Regions from separate parts of the Anaerostipes amylophilus genome, predicted to be linked through region 1. Evidence: predicted binding sites of a transcription regulator. Region 1 holds the regulator's gene; each other region holds the start of a gene.
What was found. Region 1 encodes Rex, which represses fermentation and respiration genes when NADH is low (regulators of the CRP and FNR family bind a similar motif). Its sites were predicted from a motif close to ATTGTTAANTANTTAACAAT; they were not measured.
Positions count from the first base shown of each region.

Region 2: the regulator Rex is predicted to act here: its motif matches at 2,677-2,696, upstream of OCV53_RS04765 (acetyl-CoA C-acetyltransferase).
Region 3: the regulator Rex is predicted to act here: its motif matches at 2,735-2,754, upstream of OCV53_RS04800 (butyryl-CoA:acetate CoA-transferase).
Region 4: the regulator Rex is predicted to act here: its motif matches at 2,810-2,829, upstream of OCV53_RS04525 (glycerol dehydrogenase).

Region 1 is NZ_JAOQJG010000003.1:175,598-181,139, reverse strand. It holds gene OCV53_RS05315 (bifunctional ADP-dependent NAD(P)H-hydrate dehydratase/NAD(P)H-hydrate epimerase) at 1-1,191, opposite strand, end outside; gene acpS (holo-ACP synthase) at 1,188-1,550, opposite strand; gene OCV53_RS05305 (redox-sensing transcriptional repressor Rex) at 1,572-2,228, opposite strand; gene abc-f (ribosomal protection-like ABC-F family protein) at 2,378-4,279, shown strand; gene OCV53_RS05295 (glycosyltransferase) at 4,337-5,353, shown strand; gene OCV53_RS05290 (S8 family peptidase) at 5,463-5,542, shown strand, end outside.
Region 2 is NZ_JAOQJG010000003.1:59,500-65,041, reverse strand. It holds gene OCV53_RS04775 (3-hydroxybutyryl-CoA dehydrogenase) at 1-519, opposite strand, end outside; gene OCV53_RS04770 (enoyl-CoA hydratase-related protein) at 607-1,398, opposite strand; gene OCV53_RS04765 (acetyl-CoA C-acetyltransferase) at 1,435-2,619, opposite strand; gene ilvN (acetolactate synthase small subunit) at 3,165-3,674, opposite strand; gene ilvB (biosynthetic-type acetolactate synthase large subunit) at 3,686-5,431, opposite strand; gene scpB (SMC-Scp complex subunit ScpB) at 5,433-5,542, opposite strand, start outside.
Region 3 is NZ_JAOQJG010000003.1:68,877-74,418, reverse strand. It holds gene OCV53_RS04815 (D-alanyl-D-alanine carboxypeptidase family protein) at 1-483, opposite strand, end outside; gene mnmM (tRNA 5-(aminomethyl)-2-thiouridylate-methyltransferase MnmM) at 556-1,110, opposite strand; gene OCV53_RS04805 (L,D-transpeptidase family protein) at 1,220-2,605, opposite strand; gene OCV53_RS04800 (butyryl-CoA:acetate CoA-transferase) at 2,851-4,191, shown strand; gene OCV53_RS04795 (nucleoid-associated protein) at 4,280-5,302, opposite strand.
Region 4 is NZ_JAOQJG010000003.1:175-5,716, forward strand. It holds gene OCV53_RS04510 (class II fructose-bisphosphate aldolase) at 1-864, shown strand, start outside; gene OCV53_RS04515 (YjbQ family protein) at 879-1,400, shown strand; gene OCV53_RS04520 (triose-phosphate isomerase) at 1,414-2,100, shown strand; gene OCV53_RS04525 (glycerol dehydrogenase) at 2,865-3,953, shown strand; partial or broken gene OCV53_RS12410 (group II intron maturase-specific domain-containing protein) at 4,458-4,826, shown strand; gene OCV53_RS04535 (LytR/AlgR family response regulator transcription factor) at 4,897-5,542, opposite strand, start outside.

The DNA.
Region 1 (5,542 bases):
TTTTAAAACTGCAATGCAATGATATTTTTTTGCAAGCTCATATGCATTCTGACATAAATCTTCTTTCATTTGCATAATATCACATGCCATCAGTCTTGATGCTTCCATCAGATGTGGAGTCAAGATCAGTCCATATGGATAATTAATTTCCATATCATATCTGCTGATCGTATTTAATCCATCTGCATCAATAACTAATGGTTTTGTTCCTTCCTCAAGAATCATTTCCAACATTTCTTTTGTCTCTTCACTAACTCCGATTCCTGGGCCAAATAAGATACAATCACACCAATTTAGAGATTCTTTTAAATCTTTTCGTTCTCCAAATAAAATTTCTGGAAGTTTTGTCTGTAAAACTGAACGATTCTGTACATCTGAAAGCACTTTTACAAGACCTGCTCCCATCCGCAATGCTGCTTCTGCTGCAAAACATGCTGCTCCTGACATCGTTTTATTTCCAGCAATGATCAAAACTTTTCCATAACTTCCCTTGTTGGAATATGCTTTCCTTTCTGGCATTAAATGATCATCTGCTTCCAATGTGTATCCCGTTGCATATTTTTTAATCGTCTGGTTGTGAAATCCAATGGATACAAGTTTTATATTCCCACAGTATTCACGTCCTGGATATAATAAATGTCCTCTTTTATAACTGCCAAATGTGACCGTTATTGCTGCATGAACAGCACATCCAAGAACTTTTCCGCTGTCTCCACTGATACCAGACGGAATATCGATTGCAATGACAGATTTGCCACATGCATTGATACGCTCAATCATTTCTTTGTAAATACCGCCAACTTCTCTGGAAAGTCCAACTCCAAAAATTCCTTCGATCAAAAGGTCATATTCATGAAAATTTGCATTTTCTAATGGAAAATATCCAAGATTTTTAAGAATCTGAAGCTGTAATTTCAGATCATCTGAAGCTTTTTCCAAATTTCCAACAATCATATAATCTACCAGATAGTCCTGTTCAAGCAAAATTCTTGTACAGGCAAGAGCATCCCCTCCATTATTACCAATTCCTGAAATTACCAGAATTCTCTTGGAATGATCGATCATCTGCACTGCATAGTCTGCAACCGCTTTTGATGCTCTCTCCATCAGCACAAGCCCTGGAATTCCTATTCCATGAATTGTTTCATAATCAACCGTCTGCATTTCCTGATTCTTTAATACATATTTCATACGCATTCTCCTATCGCAAATGCCTGTGCAAATTCCTTTGTATTAGTGATCGATACATGGATCTTTATGATCTTCTTATCCTTCGCAAGCTGTCTTGCACCCCCATATAATTTCACATATGGTGCCCCAAACTTATCTCTTAATACTTCGATCTCATATGGTTCCATACCGAAAAAGCCGGTTCCAAATACTTTGGAAACGGCTTCTTTTACAGCAAAATTGCCAGCTAAAGTCGCAGCATTGTCTTTTGCACACGCTAATTCAGTTGTTGTAAAAATTCTTGTAAGACGACTTCCTCTATGAAGCATCTCTTCTATTCTTCCTATCTCTACAAGATCTGTTCCTATTCCAGCAATCATCTCATCTATCACCTGCTGTGCCTATTGTTCCTGTTCTTGTTCTTCTCTATTGTGAACATTATATGTTAACGTCATCAGACTCTCTGCCAGATGGACATTCTCTACCGTAACATTATCCGGCAGATGAAGATCGATCGGTGCAAAATTCCAGAATCCTTTGATTCCCCATTCTGCCATCTTCTTGGCGATCGCTGGTGCCTGATCTTTCGGTATCGTCAGTGCAGCGATCTTGATGCCGTGTGTCTTAATAAAGTTCTCAAGTTCATCTGTATCAAGAACTTTCACTCCACGAACAGAAATTCCGATCAGTTTTGGATTGACATCAAATAATGCCATAACTTTATATCCATAATCTTCATTAAAAGACTGGTAATTAGCAAGTGCCTGTCCAAGGTTACCTGCTCCTACAATGATCATGTCATTTCTCTTATCCAATCCTAAAATCTTGCCAATCTCTGTATATAAATTATCTACATTATACCCGTATCCCTGCTGTCCAAATCCGCCAAAGTTATTAAGATCCTGACGAATCTGAGATGCTGTTACCATCATCTGTTCACTTAATTCTTTTGAAGATATTCTTGTAATATTCCTTGCCTTTAATGCACCAAGATAACGAAAATATCTTGGAAGGCGCTTGATAACTGCTGAAGAAATATTCTTACCTGAGTTTGCCATTTTATTCCTCCAAAATCTTTATTCTGTTTATAATTATATAAGATTGTCTAATAACTGTCAATCTTTCTATCATGAAATTATTTCATTTTCTCAAAAAATATGGTATTCTGAAAAATAATGTCAATAAAAAATTGGAAAGGGGTATCTTAATGATATTATCATGCCAGAATATCTGCAAAACTTTTGTTGAAAAACCTGTCTTGCAGAATATCTCATTTCACTTAAATGAAAACGACCGGCTGGCAATCATCGGATATAACGGTGCCGGAAAATCGACACTTTTAAAAATACTGATTGGAGAAATTTCCAGTGATGATGGGGAAATTTCTTTAAAAAAGGATGCCAGCATCGGCTATCTTGCCCAACATCAGGATCATACATTTCATCATACGATCTTTGATGAACTTCTCTCCGTTAAGAAGGAAGTCATTGAACTAGATGAACAGATGCGTACATATGAACAAGAAATGAAGCATCTGACCGGTGATGCACTGGAGCAGAAAATGAACCAGTATACAAACGCAACTCATAAATTTGAACAGTTAAATGGATTTGCTTACAAAAGTGAGATCACAGGAATCCTTAAAGGGCTTGGATTTTCCGAAGAAGATTTTTCAAAAGAGATCAATACCTTATCTGGAGGGCAGCGAACTCGTGTTGCTCTTGGTAAACTTCTTCTTAAGAATCCAGACATCCTGCTTCTTGATGAGCCGACAAACCATCTGGATGTCGATTCTATCAGATGGCTTGAAAATTATTTATCTCATTATAAAGGTGCCGTGATCATTGTATCTCATGATCGTTATTTTCTTGACAAAATTGTCAATAAAGTTATGGAGATCGACCAAGGGCATTCCATGCTGTTTGATGGAAATTATACTACATTTATTGAGAAACGCGACCAGATCAAAGCAATCCGTCTAAAAGAGTATAAAAACCAGCAACAAGAGATCAAACACCAAAAGGAAGTTATCAAAAAATTAAAGCAGTTTAATCGTGAGAAATCGATCAAACGAGCAGAAAGCCGCGAGAAAGCTTTAAACAAAATTGAAGTTTTAGAAAAACCAACTGAATATAATGCAGACATGCGTCTTAGCATTGAGCCAGAAGTAGTCAGTGGAAATGACGTTCTTACATTAAAAGATGTTTCAAAATCATTTGGAAGCAAACCTCTATTTGAAGGTCTCAGTGCAGATATCTTTCGTGAAGAACGCGTTGCCCTAATCGGTCCAAACGGAACTGGTAAGACCACCTTATTAAAGATCATTTGCAAAAAGATCAGCAATAACGGAGGAACGATCACTCTTGGTGCAGGTGTTTCTATCGGTTACTACGATCAGGCACAGGATAACTTAGATGATTCTAAAACCATCTTTGATGAAATTTCTGATGCCTATCCTGACCTGAACAATACAAAGATCCGTAATACACTTGCAGCATTTTTATTTTATGGAGAAGATGTATTCCGTCCGATCTCCTCTTTAAGTGGTGGCGAAAAAGGTCGAGTTTCCCTTGCAAAATTAATGCTTTCTCATGCAAACTTTCTGATTCTTGATGAGCCGACGAACCATTTGGATATTCAGTCAAAAGAAATCCTTGAATCAGCAATGAACGCTTACACTGGAACGATTCTGTACGTTTCACATGATCGTTATTTTATCAACAAAACAGCAACAAGAATTCTGGAAATTTCTGACCACGGATTAACTTCATATCCTGGTAATTATCAAGATTATATCGCACAGAAAGAGAAAGAAAAGGCTGCTCTAAATGCTGCTTCTACTTCCGCTGTTTCTGTTGATACGGAAGCAAAACTTGACTGGAAACAACAAAAAGAAGAACAGGCAAAGCAAAGGAAACGTGAGAACAGACTGAAAAAAGTCGAAGATATGATCACCGACCTTGAAACAAAGCAAGAAGAACTTTCCGAAGCCATGTCTTTACCTGAAAATGCTTCTGATCCTGCAAAACTAATGGAACTTAGCAACAAACAGGCAGAGATCACTTCTTCTTTGGAAGAACTTTATGAAGAGTGGGAAACTCTTTGCTAATTGATCAAAAAACATATATAATAAGAATGTTAATCGTATTTTAAACAGGAGGTTTTTATGAAATTAATATCCTTTGTTGTACCTTGTTACAACTCTCAGGAATATATGAGACACTGTATTGATACATTATTACCAGGAGGAGACCAAGTTGAAATTCTTATCGTCAATGATGGTTCTTCTGACAATACAGCTGCCATCGCCGATGAATATGAAAAAAAATATCCTGATATCTGCCGTGCTATCCATCAGGAAAATAAAGGACATGGTGGTGCCGTTAATACAGGAATCAAAAATGCAAAAGGAATTTATTTAAAAGTTGTCGACAGCGATGACTGGGTAAATGAATATGCTTATGGCGAAATTCTTGATACACTCTCTACTTTTTACAAACAAGGAACAGTTCTTGATATGCTGCTTTCCAATTATGTGTATGAAAAACAGGGTGCTAAGAAAAAAACAGTGATCCACTATCGTCACGCAATTCCAAAAGACAAGATCTTTTGCTGGGATGATGTCGGACGTTTCCCTGTCAGCCAGTATATTCTAATGCATTCTGTCATCTATCGTACAGCCCTGCTTCGTGAATGCCAGTTAGAGCTTCCAGAACATACATTTTACGTTGATAACATTTATGTATTTAAACCACTGCCATATGTAAAAACGATGTATTATCTTGATGTAAACTTCTACCGCTATTTTATCGGACGTGATGACCAGTCTGTCAATGAAGCAAACATGATCAAACGTATCGATCAACAGTTTAAAGTTACTTACATCATGATCGATTATATGGCACAGTTTAATCTTGTAAGCAAACCATTAGAACGCTATATGAAACATTATCTTTCTATCATCATGTGTATTTCTTCCGTGATCGCAGTAAAATCTGGAACAAAAGAGCATTTAAAGATGAGAAAAGAATTATGGAAATACTTATACGGAAAAGATAAAAAATTATATCGCAAGATTCGTCACAATATCACAAGCTGTGCTGTCAATCTTCCTGGATATGTTGGAAGAAAAGCCACGATCGGTATGTATAAAGCAGCCCGCAAATTTATTGGTTTTAACTAATTTTTTATATTTTAAACTATACACTCAAAAGACTCGTTTTTGCGGGTCTTTTTTGTTTCCATATGTACGTGTTCTGCGTATTCTAACAATAAAGACAGAAAGGATTTTAATGATGATAGCTTCTGTTTCAAAACAGATTCATGCTGATCTTGCACACCAGCATGGTTTTTTAGGAGAAGGCATTGGCAT
Region 2 (5,542 bases), 120 kb from region 1:
AGGTGTTTTACCGATTTCTTCAGCGATTGCTTTGATCTTATCAACAACTTCTTTTGGTGTGTTGATACCAGCGATAACTTCAACCAGTTTCATAACAGGAGCTGGGTTAAAGAAATGCATACCGATCATTGGACGATCAAGTCCTGCACCAATTTCTGTGATTGATAAAGAAGATGTATTTGTAGCAAAGATAGCATCTGCTTTACAGATATCCTGTAATTCTTTGAATGTCTGTTTTTTGATTTCCATGTTTTCAATAGCTGCTTCTACGATTAAATCGCAGTCTGTACAGATATCTTTTACACCTGTTGTGATCTTTGCTAAGATAGCATCTACAGTTGCCTGTTCCATTTTTCCTCTTGCAACACGTTTTTCTAAACCTTTTGCGATTTTAGCTTTTCCGTTTGCTGCAAATTCTTCATTAATATCACATAAGCATACTTCATATCCTTCTGTCTGTGCAAATGCCTGTGCGATTCCGCTACCCATTGTTCCAGCGCCGATTACTCCAACTTTCATTATAATTCCTCCTGTAAAATTATTTTATTATGTGTTTTTCCAGTCTGCAGAAAATACCGCAGACTGAAAATATATTAAATTTCATTATTATTTGTTCTGGAAAGGAACAACTTTTAATTTCTTAGATTTATCTTTCTCTAAAAAGTTACCCATTCCTGCTTTCTGGTCTTCTGTTTCAAAACAGCTTCCAAAAGCTTTTTCTTCAACAACGATTGCCTGATCCATATCTACCTGAAGGCCTTCGTTGATTGCTTTCTTACATGCACGTACTGCGATTGGTGCATTAGATGCGATCTTGTTAGCTAATTTCTTAGCTGCTGCTAATAATTCCTCCTGTGGATATACTGCATTCACAAGTCCGATTCTGTAAGCTTCTTCAGCTTTGATGTTAAATGCTGTATAGATCATTTCTTTGGCTTTTCCAACTCCGACGATACGAGCAAGTCTCTGTGTACCACCGAATCCTGGTGTGATTCCAAGACCAACTTCAGGCTGTCCAAAGATTGCGTTTTCAGAACAGATTCTGATATCACAACTCATGGAAATCTCACATCCACCACCTAAAGCGAATCCATTGACTGCTGCGATAACTGGAATAGGGAATGTTTCGATCTTGCGGAATACATCGTTTCCTGTCTTACCGAAAGCTTCTCCTTCTGCTTTTGTTAATGTACTCATCTCTCCGATGTCAGCACCGGCAACGAAAGATTTATCTCCAGCACCTGTTAATACAACGGCTCTTGTTGCATCTAAGTCAATTGCATCAAAAGTTGCTTCGATCTCTTTTAATACTTCACTGTTTAATGCGTTTAATGCTTTTGGACGATTGATTGTTACAACACCTACAAAACCATCCTGCTCATATGTAACGAATTCCATTCTAAGAATTCTCCTTTCCTAATTATCTATAATTAATTAGTCTCTTTCAACGATAGTTGTGCAACCCATTCCACCACCGATGCAAAGTGTTGCAAGACCTTTCTTAGCGTCTCTCTTCTGCATTTCATGAAGCAGTGTAACGAAGATACGGCATCCTGAAGCTCCTACTGGATGTCCAAGAGCGATTGCTCCACCGTTTACGTTTACTTTGCTCATATCGAATTTCAGATCTCTTGCTACTGCTACAGACTGTGCTGCGAAAGCTTCGTTTGCTTCGATTAAGTCCATATCGTCAATTGTTAAGTTTGCTTTTGCTAAAGCTTTCTTTGTAGAAGCTACTGGTCCAACACCCATGATAGATGGATCTACACCACCAAGAGCTCCTGTTACATATGTAGCCATTGGTGTAACACCTAATTCTTTAGCTTTTTCTTCGCTCATTACTACGACTGCTGCTGCACCATCGTTGATTCCTGATGCGTTACCAGCTGTAACCATTCCACCTTCTTTTCCTGAACAGCATCTTAATCCTGCTAAAGATTCAGCTGTTGTTCCAGGTCTTGGTCCTTCGTCTGTATCTACGATAACTGTTTTCTTTCTCTGTTTTACTTCTACAGGAACGATCTCATCTTTGAATCTTCCTGATTCCTGAGCTGCGACTGCTTTCTGCTGAGAAGCTGCTGCAAACTCATCTAATTCTTCACGAGTTAATCCCCACTGTTCTGCTACGTTTTCAGCTGTGATCATCATGTGATAGTGATTGAATGCATCTGTTAATGCATCGTTAACCATTGTATCTACCAGTGTTCCGTTGTTCATACGATATCCGAAACGTGCTTTTGGTAATGCAAATGGAGCCATTGACATGCTTTCCATACCACCGGCAACAACGATATCAGCATCTCCTGCCTGAATCATCTGTGCTGCCATGTTTACACAGTTTAATCCTGATCCACATACTACGTTAACTGTAACTGCTGGTGTTTCAATTGGAAGTCCTGCGTTTAAGGAAGCCTGACGAGCAACGTTCTGTCCTAATCCTGCCTGGATAACGCATCCCATGTATACATGGTCTACCTGATCAGCTGGAACTCCTGCTCTCTTTAATGCTTCTTTGATTACGATTGATCCCATGTCTACTGCTGGTACTGTGCTGAGTACTCCACCCATTTTACCAATCGCTGTACGGCATGCTCCTGCGATAACTACTTTCTTTGCCATATCAATTTTCCTCCATATTCTTGATTATTATACTTTGGCGATCTTCTCTCTCGCCGATATGTTAATACTATCACAATCTTTTCTCATTTTCAATTGCTATTTTTTAAAAAGATTTTCAATAAATTGTGCAAAGTGCCAAAAACCGCATAAATACGTATTTTTTTGATGTATACAATACCCTTGTCGGATTGTATTTTTTTTAACACAATCCGACATAACTTATGACACTTTCTCACCGAATTGATAACTTTCTTGTATTTTCTATGAAATAATCCTGATTTTTTCGTGAAAAAAATAACAATTTTTACAATATAAATATATTTATACTCTTTATAAATTGATTTTTTGTTAAATTTACTTCACTTTCAACATGTCTAACTTAACACATCCCTGTATTTTTTCATTGAAAGAAAAAACTTTTTATTCCTATGAAAAATCCCCATATTTTTTAAAAACTTATTTCTGTACACGCAAAAAAGAGAGCTTGGTGTGTGCGTTAAAACGCCAAACTCTCTTTTCTCTTCTATATTATTGTCTTCTGATCATTAACGATCCTGCATGCTGATACAATCGATCGCTACCGGACCACCTCTGACTACTTCAATATTTGTATAACGTTCTTTAAACACCTTTAAAATAGAATCATTCTTTGTCTCTGTACGAATTGCTTCTATTAATAAGCTGTCTTTTCCCATATCCTTGATCAGGAAACGGAACACTTCTGCCATCTGGAAGATCTCTGCCATCTGCTTCTCTGTAAGACTTTTCACTTTGATAAACATGATTTCCTTTGTTCGGATCGATGTATCTGTATAGTCAATAACTTTAATAACTTCCACGCTTCGATTTAACTGTTTCTTGACCTGTTCAAATGTCTTTTCATCTGCATCAATACAGATCGTCATACGAGACATTGTTGGATCTTCTGTTTCTCCAACTGTAAGACTGTGTATATTGTAGGCTTTTCCAGAGAATAGTCCGGAAATTCTTGCAAGAACACCAACACGGTTTTCTACGAACAAGGAAAGCCATCTTCTTTCCATCTGATTATCCATTTTCATTCCTCCTATTCTTCTCCACGTTCCATGATCAGATCTGTGATAGATCCATTTGGTTTCACCATTGGCATAACAAGTTCTTCATTCTCAATGATAAATTCAATGATCGTTGGCCCATCTGTTTTCGCTTTTGCTTTCTCAAATGCTGGGATAATTTCTTCTTTCTTAAAGACTCTGATCCCCTGTGCTCCATAACTTTCAGCAAGTTTTACAAAATCTGGTGTATATGGCGGACATTTTGAAAAATCTCCATCACAATGATGTTCACAACTCTTTCTTCTTCTTAAACATGTACCTGCATATGCTTTATCATAGAAGAGATCCTGCCACTGTCTCACCATTCCAAGATACCCATTATTTAAAATACAGATTGTAATAGGAAGTTCCTGAATCACAGCTGTCGCGATCTCCTGGGAATTCATCTGAAATCCACCATCTCCAGATACACAAACAACTTCTCTTCCTGGATTACCAATTGCTGCACCAATTGCTGCTGGAAGACCATAACCCATCGTTCCGAGTCCACCAGATGTCAGCATCTGTCGTCTTCCATATAGTTGTAAGAACTGTGTCGTCCACATCTGATTCTGTCCAACGTCTGTTGTAACAATTGGTTCATCAAAGTACTCATTGATCGCATCAATGACCTGTTTTGGAACTAATTTTTCTTTTTCTTCCATTACTAATGGCTTTTGTTCATGCCATTCATTCATTCTTGACAGCCATTCATCTACTTTACATGGTTCTTCATTTTCTGCAATAGACAACATTAATGCGATGGCTTCTTTTGCATCTCCTACCAATGGCACATCAACTGTAACGTTCTTAGAGATCGCCGCTGTATCAATATCAATATGAATGATCTTGGCATCCGATGCAAATGTTCCAAGTTTTCCTGTAATTCGGTCATTAAATCTTGTTCCAATGGAAATCAACAGGTCACAACCATTTACTGCCTGATTTGCAGCATAATTTCCATGCATACCAATATTTCCATAATATAATTCATGATTTGTTGGTACGATTCCTCGTCCCATGATCGTTGTAACAACTGGAACCTTTAATGTTTCCATTAATTTGCACATCTCTTCTTGTGCCCCTGCGATCTTCGCACCTCCACCAATTAAGAATAATGGACGTTTCGCATCATAGATCATATTCATTGCACGAAGAATCTGTCCATGGTGTGGTTTCGTGTTTGGTTTATATCCACGGATATTGACTTCCTCTGGATATTCATCACTTCCTAATTCTGCCATCACATCTTTTGGAAGATCTAATAAGACTGGTCCCGGTTTCCCTGTTCTTGCAATATAAAATGCCTCTTTGATCAGGCGATTCAAATCCTCTCTTTTACGGACAACTATAACAAATTTCGCGATATTTCTTGTAACTCCGACAATATCGATCTCCTGAAATGTATCATTACCGATCAGATTTGTGGCAACCTGTCCTGTAAAACACACCAATGGCACACTGTCATAATTCGCTGTTGCTATTCCTGTAACAAGGTTTGTGGCACCTGGTCCACTTGTTGCCAGACAGACACCAACTTTTCCTGTAGCTCTTGCATATCCATCTGCCGCATGGATCAACCCCTGCTCATGTCTTGGAAGAATCAGTTCTACTTGATCCTGCTTATAGATTTCATCAAAAATATCAATGACACACGCACCCGGGTATCCAAAGATCTTCTCTACGCCTTCTTCCTGTAATGCCTTTACCAGAAATTCATTTCCTGTCATTTTGCCCATACTATATCTCCTCCATCTCTTCTTCCAGATTAGTCTCATCTAGTGTATATTTCACTTCTTCCTGAGCCTGTATTTTAAAATCTTCCACCTGTTCTTCTCCAACAACTGGAA
Region 3 (5,542 bases), 110 kb from region 1:
GTTCTTGTCTGTCCCATCCAGTCCATTTGGTGTTACAAAATGTGTATTGGATGCTCCAAGTTTTCCTGCCAACTGATTGACTCTTTTTTCAAATTTTTCTACACTTCCTGCGGCGTATTCTGCCAGCACTACTGCACAATCATTATAAGATTCCAGCATCAGTCCATAAAGTAGATCTTTCACTTTATAACTTTCTCCTTCTCTAACCCCTAATCTTACTTTCGGCTGTATTGCAGCATTTTTGGAAACTTTAGCCTTCTTTTCAATATCACAATGTTCTAAAATATATAAACACGTTAAAATCTTTGTCGTACTTGCATTTGGCATTTTCTGGTCCTTAGATTTTCCATAGAGAATCTTGCCGCTTTCAGCATCCATGATCACAGCTGCCTTTGCATTTAAATTTAATTCGTCTGCTGATATCGAATATATCTGTACACTGCATATGATCATATATAAAAAAACAAAAACAATGGTTTTCATATCCTCATACCTTTCTTTTTATTCATCGAAAATTCAATATAATACAAGTATATGGAATCCATTGTTTCTTTATTATAATTTTATGATAAATACTGGCATTGGCGGATTGTTTTTCTTGTTCGGGAAGTCCTGTCTTGCAATAAAATATTTACGATCATCCAGCTGACTTAAGTATTCAAGTACACCATCTCGTTCCTCAAATCCACTATCTCCTCCACTGTAAATACAGATACTCATGATCCCACCAGTTTTTAGCAGCTCAAACCCTGCTTGTATTGCCTCAATCGTTGTGTTTGTCTTCGTTGCAAGATGGTGATCTCCACCCGGAAGATAGCCAAGATTAAACATAATACAGGATACTTCTGATTCTTTGACGTACTTTTTCATATGTTCGTGTCCATCCAGGATCAGTTTTGCATTCATTTCATGCTTATCTAACTTTTCTTTTGTTTGTCTTAATGCATCCTCCTGCACATCAAAGGCATATACTTTTCCATCTATTCCTGTTTTACTGCATAAATAATAAGTATCTCCACCTTTTCCCATCGTTGCATCAATGCAGCAGTCTCCTTCTTTGATATATCCATCCAATACCTGATGGATCCAATCTGTCATAGTAATTCTCATTTCATTATTTCCTTTTATTTGCTTATATTAATGAGTCCTGTTTTTTAAGGATTCTCCACCAACAATAAAAAAGCAGGGAAGTTTATTGGCAAACTCCCCTGTATTTTTATTAATAGTATGTTACAACCGGATCACCCTGGCTTACTAATTTGTATAATGTTGCTGCGGAAGATGTTGGAAGGTTAACGCATCCATGAGATCCGTTAGAAACATATTCACTTCCACCAAAGGATCCTCTCCATGGTGCAGAGTGGAATCCTACATTGCCAATGAATGGCATCCAGTATTTAACGTCAGAACTGTATCCCTGTCCACTTAATGTCGCACTTGGCTGTTTATAAAGAATATACGCAACACATTCTGGTGTCTTACGGTCTGCTGTAAGCTTACCAGTAACACAAGCTGTCGCAAATTTTAATTTTCCTTTTTTATAATAATAAACAGTCTGTGCACCCATATCTACTTCTACATAAGTATCTCCGATATCTCCGTTAACACCATCATAGACTTTCGCTTTTTCTCTCCAGTATGGCTCTCTTGTTTCTGTTGTTCCTTCTTTTAACATCTTCTTTACAGAAGCCATTTCTTTGTCTTTACTGATACGCCATCCATATGGTCCACCATAGATCTTCTTTGTACGTCCATCATGTGTTTTAAACTTATGCCATCCATACTGTGTATTGTATTTATACATAAATTTTAATAGCCAGTTTTCCATTGCATTTTTGTCTACTTTATATCCTGAATAATCTTTCTTGGTCTTTAACCAGCTACTGTATGTATTCTTATCAAGAACAACTACCTGTTTTCCAAATTTATATGTAATACTTCCTTTTAACTTCTTGTTCATCTCTTTTGTAAGACTTACAAGCTTGTCACTCTTAGATGTATATTCTGGATTGTTATAGCAGTTCTCTTTATCCAGAGAAATTGAAGGAATTCCATCTTTGACAGCTTGTCCAATCTTCTTTGCTGCTATATCTTCCTTAAGTTCTGTTCCTTCCTCTTCTTTCTGGATGATGAATTTTCCATCTTTATATACTGGTTTTGCATTCGCCGTCTTGATCATCTTCTTACTATTGAATGCATCTAGTTTCTTATATGCTTTATTGAAAGACTTTGTATCATAAGAATACATTGTCACATTGTCATAATGTTCTGTACCAAATAGTCCTTTAATCCATCCAAATGATCCTTGATCTTCTTTAATCTGTTTAATCTCATCGGCACCTTCAAACTTGGTTTTAACCTGATCACTTGTTAATGTTTCTGTCTTTCCTTTTCTTTCCTTGATAGTTAAAGAATAGTCACTTGCATTCTTATTGAAAATCTCAACAACTTCATCTGCTGTCTTTCCAGCAACATTCATTCCATTGATCTTAGTTCCCCAGAAGAATTTCTTACTGAAGTAAAAACCAATCACAAAATAGATTACCAGTACCGCAACAACTGCAATTCCAAGATAATGTTTCCATGTTAGTTTTTTATTTTCCATTTGTTTTATCCCTCCTAAATACAACTTCCTATTATAGTGCAATCTTTCTAAAATAACTACTGTTTTTTTATACTTTTATGTATTTTTATAGAATCAATTTTCATAATTTTTTTGGTTTTTTTAAGATACTTTGATAATTTTTTAACATTTTCTCTTGTACTTACACATTCAAAATGATAAAATATAACTAGTGTGTTAACAATGAAACTTAGATTTCATCTAATTTATTTTTAGGAGGACTTATTATGTCATTCACGCAAGAATATCAAAAAAAATTAACAACAGCAGATGAAGCAGTTAAGGTTGTAAAATCTGGAGACCGTCTGGAATATGGATGGTGCGTAACAACTCCAGTAGCTTTAGATGAAGCACTGGCAAAACGTATGCCAGATCTTGAAAATATCCAGATCCATGGTGGTATCGTTATGCGCCCACTGGCAATCACTCAGATTGAAAATCCAGCGGACCATTTCACATGGAATTCCTGGCACATGGGTGGTTTAGAAAGAAAATGGATCAATGAAGGATTCTCTTTCTATGCACCAATTCGTTACTCTGAATTACCAAGCTACTATCGTGATTATCTTCCAGAAACTGATGTCGTTATGATGCAGGTTGCACCTATGGATGCTCACGGATATTTCAACTTTGGTCCTAGTGCATCTCATACAGCTGCTATGCTTGAGAAAGCAAAATGCGTTATCGTTGAGGTTAATGAGAATATGCCTCGTTGCCTTGGAGGATTTGAAGAAGGAATCCATATTTCCAAAGTTGATATGATCGTTGAAGGAAATAATCCAGCAATCGATGAATTAGGTGGCGGAGGAGCTGCGACTGAAGTTGATCAGGCAGTTGCAAAACTGATCGTTGATCAGATTCCTGATGGAGCTTGTTTACAGCTTGGTATTGGTGGTATGCCAAATGCCGTTGGATCTCTGATCGCAGAATCTGACTTAAAGGACTTAGGTGTTCATACAGAAATGTACGTTGATGCGTTCGTTGATATTGCAAAAGCTGGTAAGATTACTGGAGCTAATAAAAACATCGATCGTTATCGTCAGACATATGCTTTCGCAGCAGGTACTAAGAAGTTATATGATTATTTAAATGATAACCCAGCATGCATGAGTGCTCCTGTTGATTATACAAACAGCATTGCTACTATTTCATCCATTGATAACTTTATCTCTATCAATAATGCGGTAGATATTGACCTTTATGGACAGATCAGTGCTGAATCTTCAGGAATTCGTCAGATCAGTGGTGCCGGCGGACAGCTTGACTTCGTTATGGGTGCTCACTTATCTAATGGTGGTAAGAGTTTCGTATGCTTGTCTTCTACTTTCACAAATAAGAAAGGTGAGACATTCTCAAGAATCCTTCCTACATTACATAATGGATCTATCGTTACTGATACTCGTGCAAATGCTCACTATATTGTTACCGAATATGGTATGGCTAACTTAAAAGGTAAGTCTACATGGGAACGTGCTGAAGCATTAATTAACATCGCTCATCCAGACTTCAGAGACCAGCTGATCAAAGATGCTGAAACTGCTCATATCTGGAGAAGATCTAATAAATAAACTTCCAAAAGAGGTTTAATAGTTTTTTAAATTTTCCAAATTTTAAAAATCCCGAATCCATTCATTCTGTTGGATTCGGGATTTGTTTTTATTTAATTTTTACGCTCTCAATATTCTTAATGATGATCGTGCTTCCACCACCTGATTCTTCAATGATCTCAACATTATCTTTCATATTATATTCTTCCATTGGAATCTTAATCTCAATCCCTGTATCTGTTTCTAGCATCTGATATTCAAGTCTCTTTACTGTATTTTCCTTTGCTACAGTAAATGTATCATACTGCATATCGTATCGTTCAATCTTCTCATCAAATTCCTGTTTCTTTCCTTGATGATTTCCAAAAAGTTTATCTCCGATCTCATTAACTTTAAACGCCTGATTCTCTGAAAATTCTTCTCTTAAACGGCTTTTCATATCCAGCCTTTTTGCAATACCATCTTCTGGATAATGATTGTTGATATCATTGATGACTTTATTTAAAATCTGAAATTTCTTTTTTGGTGCAAGATCTGCATAACATTGTAAAAAACGTTCTGACAGATAATTGATCTTATCTCCATTTAACATCTCATATTTCTTTTCTACCAATCGCACTTTATATTCTGACAGATCAATAATAACTGCTTCTGTAAGTTTTGCCGAATCTGTCGGCATAACTCTTTGTTTCACGATATCATTTGCCTGTACATCTTCTTCTTCCTGATGCACATATGTCACCTTATAATTCATTTTTAGCAATGCCAGATGAACTACACTTTGAACTTGAAATGTAACACAAAGTAAATCTCCTGCTGGGATTGTAACACTATCACACATGATGTCAAATAAATTTTCTCCAAGTATTCTCGTTGCCTCAATAAAACTCTCGTCATCGGTCTCATCCATGCTTTCTAACAGACTTAAAATTGGTGAAACACTGCCATCAAACTGACATCTTTTCGCATCATCACTTTCCATAATCTTAAAAATATGCCCTCTGACAAATTCCATAAGATCTGGTCCCATATCAAGAAGCTGGCTGGATAGCCCAAGGTAACCTGTATGACTATCTAATATATGTAAAATTCCTTTTCTGATGATAATATCGTCTTTCTGTATATGTTCCATCTTTATCTCCTTTTTGTTTTTATTCCTTGTATTTTATCATATCGACTCTTTTTAGGCAAAAGATAATCCTGGTTCGCAGAAAAAAATTTTATAACAAAAAAGTCATGGTTCCCTACACCATGACTTCTGCTAATATGAAAAATCCCCATGTATCCTCACTACATAAAACTGGCAACCCACTGTCAGTGATTCTTTCTGCGAACCCCTTCACAAAAACAAATCAGTGAGAAATGTAAAATT
Region 4 (5,542 bases), 180 kb from region 1:
GTAACTTTAAAAGAATTACTCGACCAGGCCAAAATAGAACACAAAGCGGTAGGTGCATTTAATGGAACAACATTAGAAGCAATCCGCGGTATCATTCAGGCAGCAGAAGAATTAAATTGTCCAGTAATTCTGCAGCATGCACAGAGCCATGATGATATCATTGATCTAGAAGAAATCGGACCGATCATGAAATATTACGCAGAACGTGCAAAAGTTCCTGTTGCACTTCATTTAGATCATGGAAGCTCCTTTGAACGATGTGTACAGGCCTTGCGTTTAGGGTTTACATCAGTTATGTACGATGCATCAGCAAAAAGCTTTGAAGAAAATGCCGAAGAAACAAAAGAGATTGTGAAAATCGCACATGCAGTAGGTGCAAGTGTAGAGGCAGAACTTGGACATATTTTTACATCTGAAGTTGTTCATGGAGAGGGTGGCTCCGCAGACAGCAAGGATGATTATGATGATCTTGATGATATTTATACAGATCCAGAAGTTGCAAAGAAATTTGTAGAGTTAACAGGGGTTGACTGTTTAGCTGTTGCATTTGGTACAACACATGGAGTATATTTAACAGAACCAAAACTAGATCTTCCTCGAGTAGCAAGAATCAGAGAGGCTGCTAATGTACCACTAGTTATGCATGGTGGATCCGGAGTATCCGATGAAGATTACGCTGTTGCGATCGAGAACGGAATCTGTAAAGTAAATTACTATACATATATGAATGTTGCCGGAGGAAAAGCCTCCAAAGAATTCTGGAAAGATGATGAAACAAATTTCTATGATTCTATGGCAATCAAAGCAACAGAAGCGATCAAAGAAGATGTAAAACGTGCGATCAAAGTATTCCAGAAATTATAGAAAAGAGGATAAAAATGGCAGTATATAAAGAAACAATTGAGGTAAAATCTCATGGGAAAACCCCAACATATATTGATATTACAAAGGACGTAAGAAGAGTCATTGAAGAAAGCGGGATCAAGAACGGTATCTGTGCCGTGATTTCTCCTCATACAACATGTTCCGTATTCTTCGAAGAATTCTGTCATGACTATAATGAAGATGGAGATGAATTTTTACAGGAAGATTTAAATAATGTTCTTGCAAAGATCATTCCAGACCATGTATCCAAAGATCAGTATGTATATCCAGGAGAAGAACACTACAAAGCAGTAGAAAGCTGGCCAAATGCTGAAGATTATCTTCCAGGAGGAGACAGAACAGCATTATTTAATGGAGATGCACATTTAAAATCAACATTATTAGGTTCCAGTGAAACATTCGAAGTAGATAACGGAAAACTTGGGGTAGGTACAACAGGATATGTATATTTTGCAGATTTTGACCGTACACGTCCACGTACAAGAAAATGTAAGATTGTAGTTCTTGGAGAATAAGGAGGAAAGCATCATGGCAAAAGCCCAGTCACCATTTTTAATTGTCAATCCTAAGTCATATTTATACGGAAAAGAAAGTCTTGAATTAGCAAAAGCAGCTGATCAGGTTGCCAAAGATACAGGACTTCAGATATATTTCACATGTCCATATGCGGATATCCGTATGATCAAAGAAAATACAACTGATATCATCGTATGTGCACAGTCCATGGACCCATTAGTTCCAGGAAGAGGAATGGGACACGTATTACCAGAATCTTTAAAAGAAGCTGGAGCTGAAGCATTATTTTTAAATCATGCAGAGAATCCTAAAACAGTCAGTGATCTGTACGCAACGATCAAACGAGCAAAAGAACTTGACATGATCACAGTTGTATGTGCAGACTCAACCGTAGAAGCCAAAGCAGTTGCCTGCATGGACCCAGACATCGTACTGGCAGAGCCAACAGACTTGATCGGAACAGGCCAGGTGGCAGATGATTCTTACACAATTGAAACAGTCAAAGCGTTAAATGCGATCAATCCAAATGTATTAGTAATGATCGCATCCGGCGTAAGCACAGCTGAAGACTGCTACAATGTAGTAAAATTAGGAGCAGACGGAACAGGTGCAACCTCCGGAATCTTAAACGCACCATCCCCTGCACAGAGAGTCAGAGAAATGGCAGAAGCAATCGTTAAGGCAAAAAATGAAAAATAAAAGTTAACAAATAGTTTGTTCACTTGTTTTCTTAATCCATATGAAAAATAAGAAGGGATCTTGGATTCCTTCTTGTTTTTTGTATAATTCTGATTTGAAAGGTAGTCGTTGACTGTTGTATGAAATAGAAAGAAGATCAGAACAAATATTTATAATATATCGGTGGCAACACGCATATTTTAAGAGCGTTTTTTACAAATCGCCTATCCGCGCCTGTTCCTTTGATAACTCCTTGGCTGCGAGCCAAAATGCCCGCAGCTACAGTCAGACAATCAACCACAGAGCGCTGCGAATTTGTAAAAAATGCACTTAAAATATGCTGATCGTTGCCACCGATATATTATAAATATTTGTTCTGATCTTCTTTCTATCTCATACAACGGAAGACTATTCAAACCACTACGGAGTGTGTATGTTAAACAGTATTGGATGATAATTTTTGTATCCGTTAACGGAAGATCAAAGGAACTTACAATCACCGATTTGACGAGAAGTTTGACATATATTTAAATCTTAATTATATCCAATACCATCCAACATACACACCAACTCAAATTTTCCAATCTTGTAGTTCCCTACACTATAACCTTCAGGTATATGAGCAAAATTTCACCGCTGTGCTTTCGGTTGCTTATTTATTTTTTCCATATACGGAAAGACTTCAGTTGGCCAACACTACAATTAAAATTTTGAGCAATTCCACTAAAATAATGTTATAATAATAACAAACACCAAATCAAATTAACCAAGAAAGGAGCAAAATCATGGCAGCAATCATCGGAAGCCCAACACGTTACATCCAAGGAAAAGGGGAAATGAAAAACCTATGTTCCTATGCAGATAAGTTCGGAAAGAATCTATTCATTTTAACAAGTGCATCCGGAAGAAAACGAGTAGAACCAGCGATCAACGAAGGGAACAAAGACAGTAATCTGACATACGATGTATTTAATGGAGAATGTTGTATGACAGAGATCAACCGTATCATAAAGATCGTAGAAGAAACAGGAAGCGATGTGATCATCGGAATCGGTGGAGGAAAGATTCATGACACATCAAAAGCTGTTGCATACTATACAAAGAAACCAGTCATTATTGTACCAACCATTGCATCCACAGACGCACCATGCAGTGCATTATCTGTGATCTATACAGATGAAGGTGTATTTGAGAAATATTTGTTCTTGCCATCAAGCCCGGATATGGTTATGGTAGATACAGATATCGTTTCAAAAGCACCAGTAAGATTGTTGATTTCAGGTATGGGAGATGCCCTGGCAACTTATTTTGAGGCAAGAGCATGTAAAAGATCCGATGCAAGTAATTGTGTTGGCGGAAGATGTACATTGGCAGCAATGAATCTTGCACAGTTATGTTTTGATACATTAATGGAGAACGGAGTACAGGCAATGACAGCAGCAAGAGAAGGAATCTGTACAAAAGCTGTAGAAAATGTAATTGAAGCAAATACTTACTTATCAGGAATCGGATTTGAAAGTGGAGGATTAGCAGGAGCACATGCGATCCATAATGGATTTACAGCAATCCCAGAAACACATAAGATGTATCATGGAGAGAAAGTAGCATTTGGAACATTGGTTCAGCTGGTACTAGAAGATGCGGGAGAAGATGAGATCATGGAAGTAATTGATTTCTGCAGTGAAGTCGGACTTCCTGTGACATTAAAAGGATTAGGAATCGAAGAAGTGAAACCAGAACAGATTATGGAAGTTGCGAAATTAGCATGCGCACCAGAAGATACAATGGGAAATATGCCATTTGAGGTAACACCTGAAGATCTGTATGCAGCAATTATGGGTGCGGATGCACTTGGAAGATATTATACAGAATAGAAAATTGCCAGTATCTAGTTAATAGACATAGAAAATATGAAAGAACCCCTGAAAGGTTGATCAACCTTTCAGGGGTTCTTAAAAATGTGCGCCTAGCGGCGCACGTTTCGTTTGCGCGCCATGGGCGCGCTCTCGCAGGTGAAAGTCCTGAACATGCCCAGGTAGTGGGAAATGTATAGCTGAACAGCAAGGGTGTCCATCGTGAGGTGGAATCTGAAGGAAGCTGTAGGCAAATCCTTGGTCCGACGGACAGAAATCGCATATGAGGCTAGGCTTCGAGAGATAAGCTGGCGAAAGACAGCAAAGTCTAATAACTACCACATTTGTAGAAGCAGAGTAAATGCGGCGGATTTATGAGGAGAAAGAGCGTGCAACTTAAGCGTGGAGATCTCACAGAGGTTTCATTTGCCTAGTAACAATGAACTGTGAGAAGTCAGCAGAACCCATAGTAGTGAAGAAGTTTCTGTAATGGAAATGGAGCGAAGGGGCGAACAATCAATAAGTTCTTCCCGCAAGCGATGTCAGACAATCAAGCTAAGCCTTGAGAAAATCAAAGTATATGCAAGAGGATGGCTTAACTACTATGGAATTGCAAGTATGAAAAACAACATAGATGACATCAACGGATGGCTCTATCACAGAATACGTATGTGTATATGGAAACAGTGGAAGAAACCGAAGACGAAGGTACGTAATCTTATCAATATGGGAGTACCCGAAGACTTGGCAATGCAAGCGGGTAATACCCGACGGGGACATTGGTTCGCAACGCATACAGTTGCAATAAACATGGCAATGACAAAAGAAAGACTGATAAACAGTGGCTTTTATGATTTAGCCATAGCCTATCAGTCAGTGCACGTCAACTATTGAAAGCGCCGTATACCGAACAGTACGTACGGTGCTGTGAGAGGACGGCGGTTAGTCACCGCCTCCTACTCGATTAAAAAATAGAATTACACAAAAAATCAGTAAATAACATTTGAAACTTTTTCTTTTTATATCGACTGACTGGAATGGTGATATTCAAATTTAATACAGCACAATCTTTTTGTATAGAAGTTACATATGCCATATTAACAATATAACCTGTATGACAGCGATAAAAACGTTTATCAAGTTTAGTTTCGTATGTTTTTAAAGATTCATGTCCTGTGATTTCAGATCTAGATGTTAAATGAAATAAAATATTTCGGTTATAGGTTTCTATGTATACAATTTCAGAAAATTTAATTTTGAAGATATTACCAGAATCTTTCACAACTAAAAAATTATTTTTATTAGATGTTAGTTCTGAAATAGCTCGGTCCAAAACATTTTCTAGTTGAGTATATGAAAGTGGTTTTACAAGATAATCAAAAGCTTTTACTTTATAACCAGACAAAGCATATTCTGGAAAAGCAGTCAAAAAGATTAAAATTACGGATGGATTGATAGCTCGTATTTTTTCAGCAATTTCTATTCCGCTATATGTTTGAAATTTGATATCTAAAAATAAGATATCAATATCATTTTGAGAATCAAGATAAGATAGCAGATCCTCTTCATTTTCAAAGAAGTTAAAATGATGGATAGTTTTACGTTTTTTA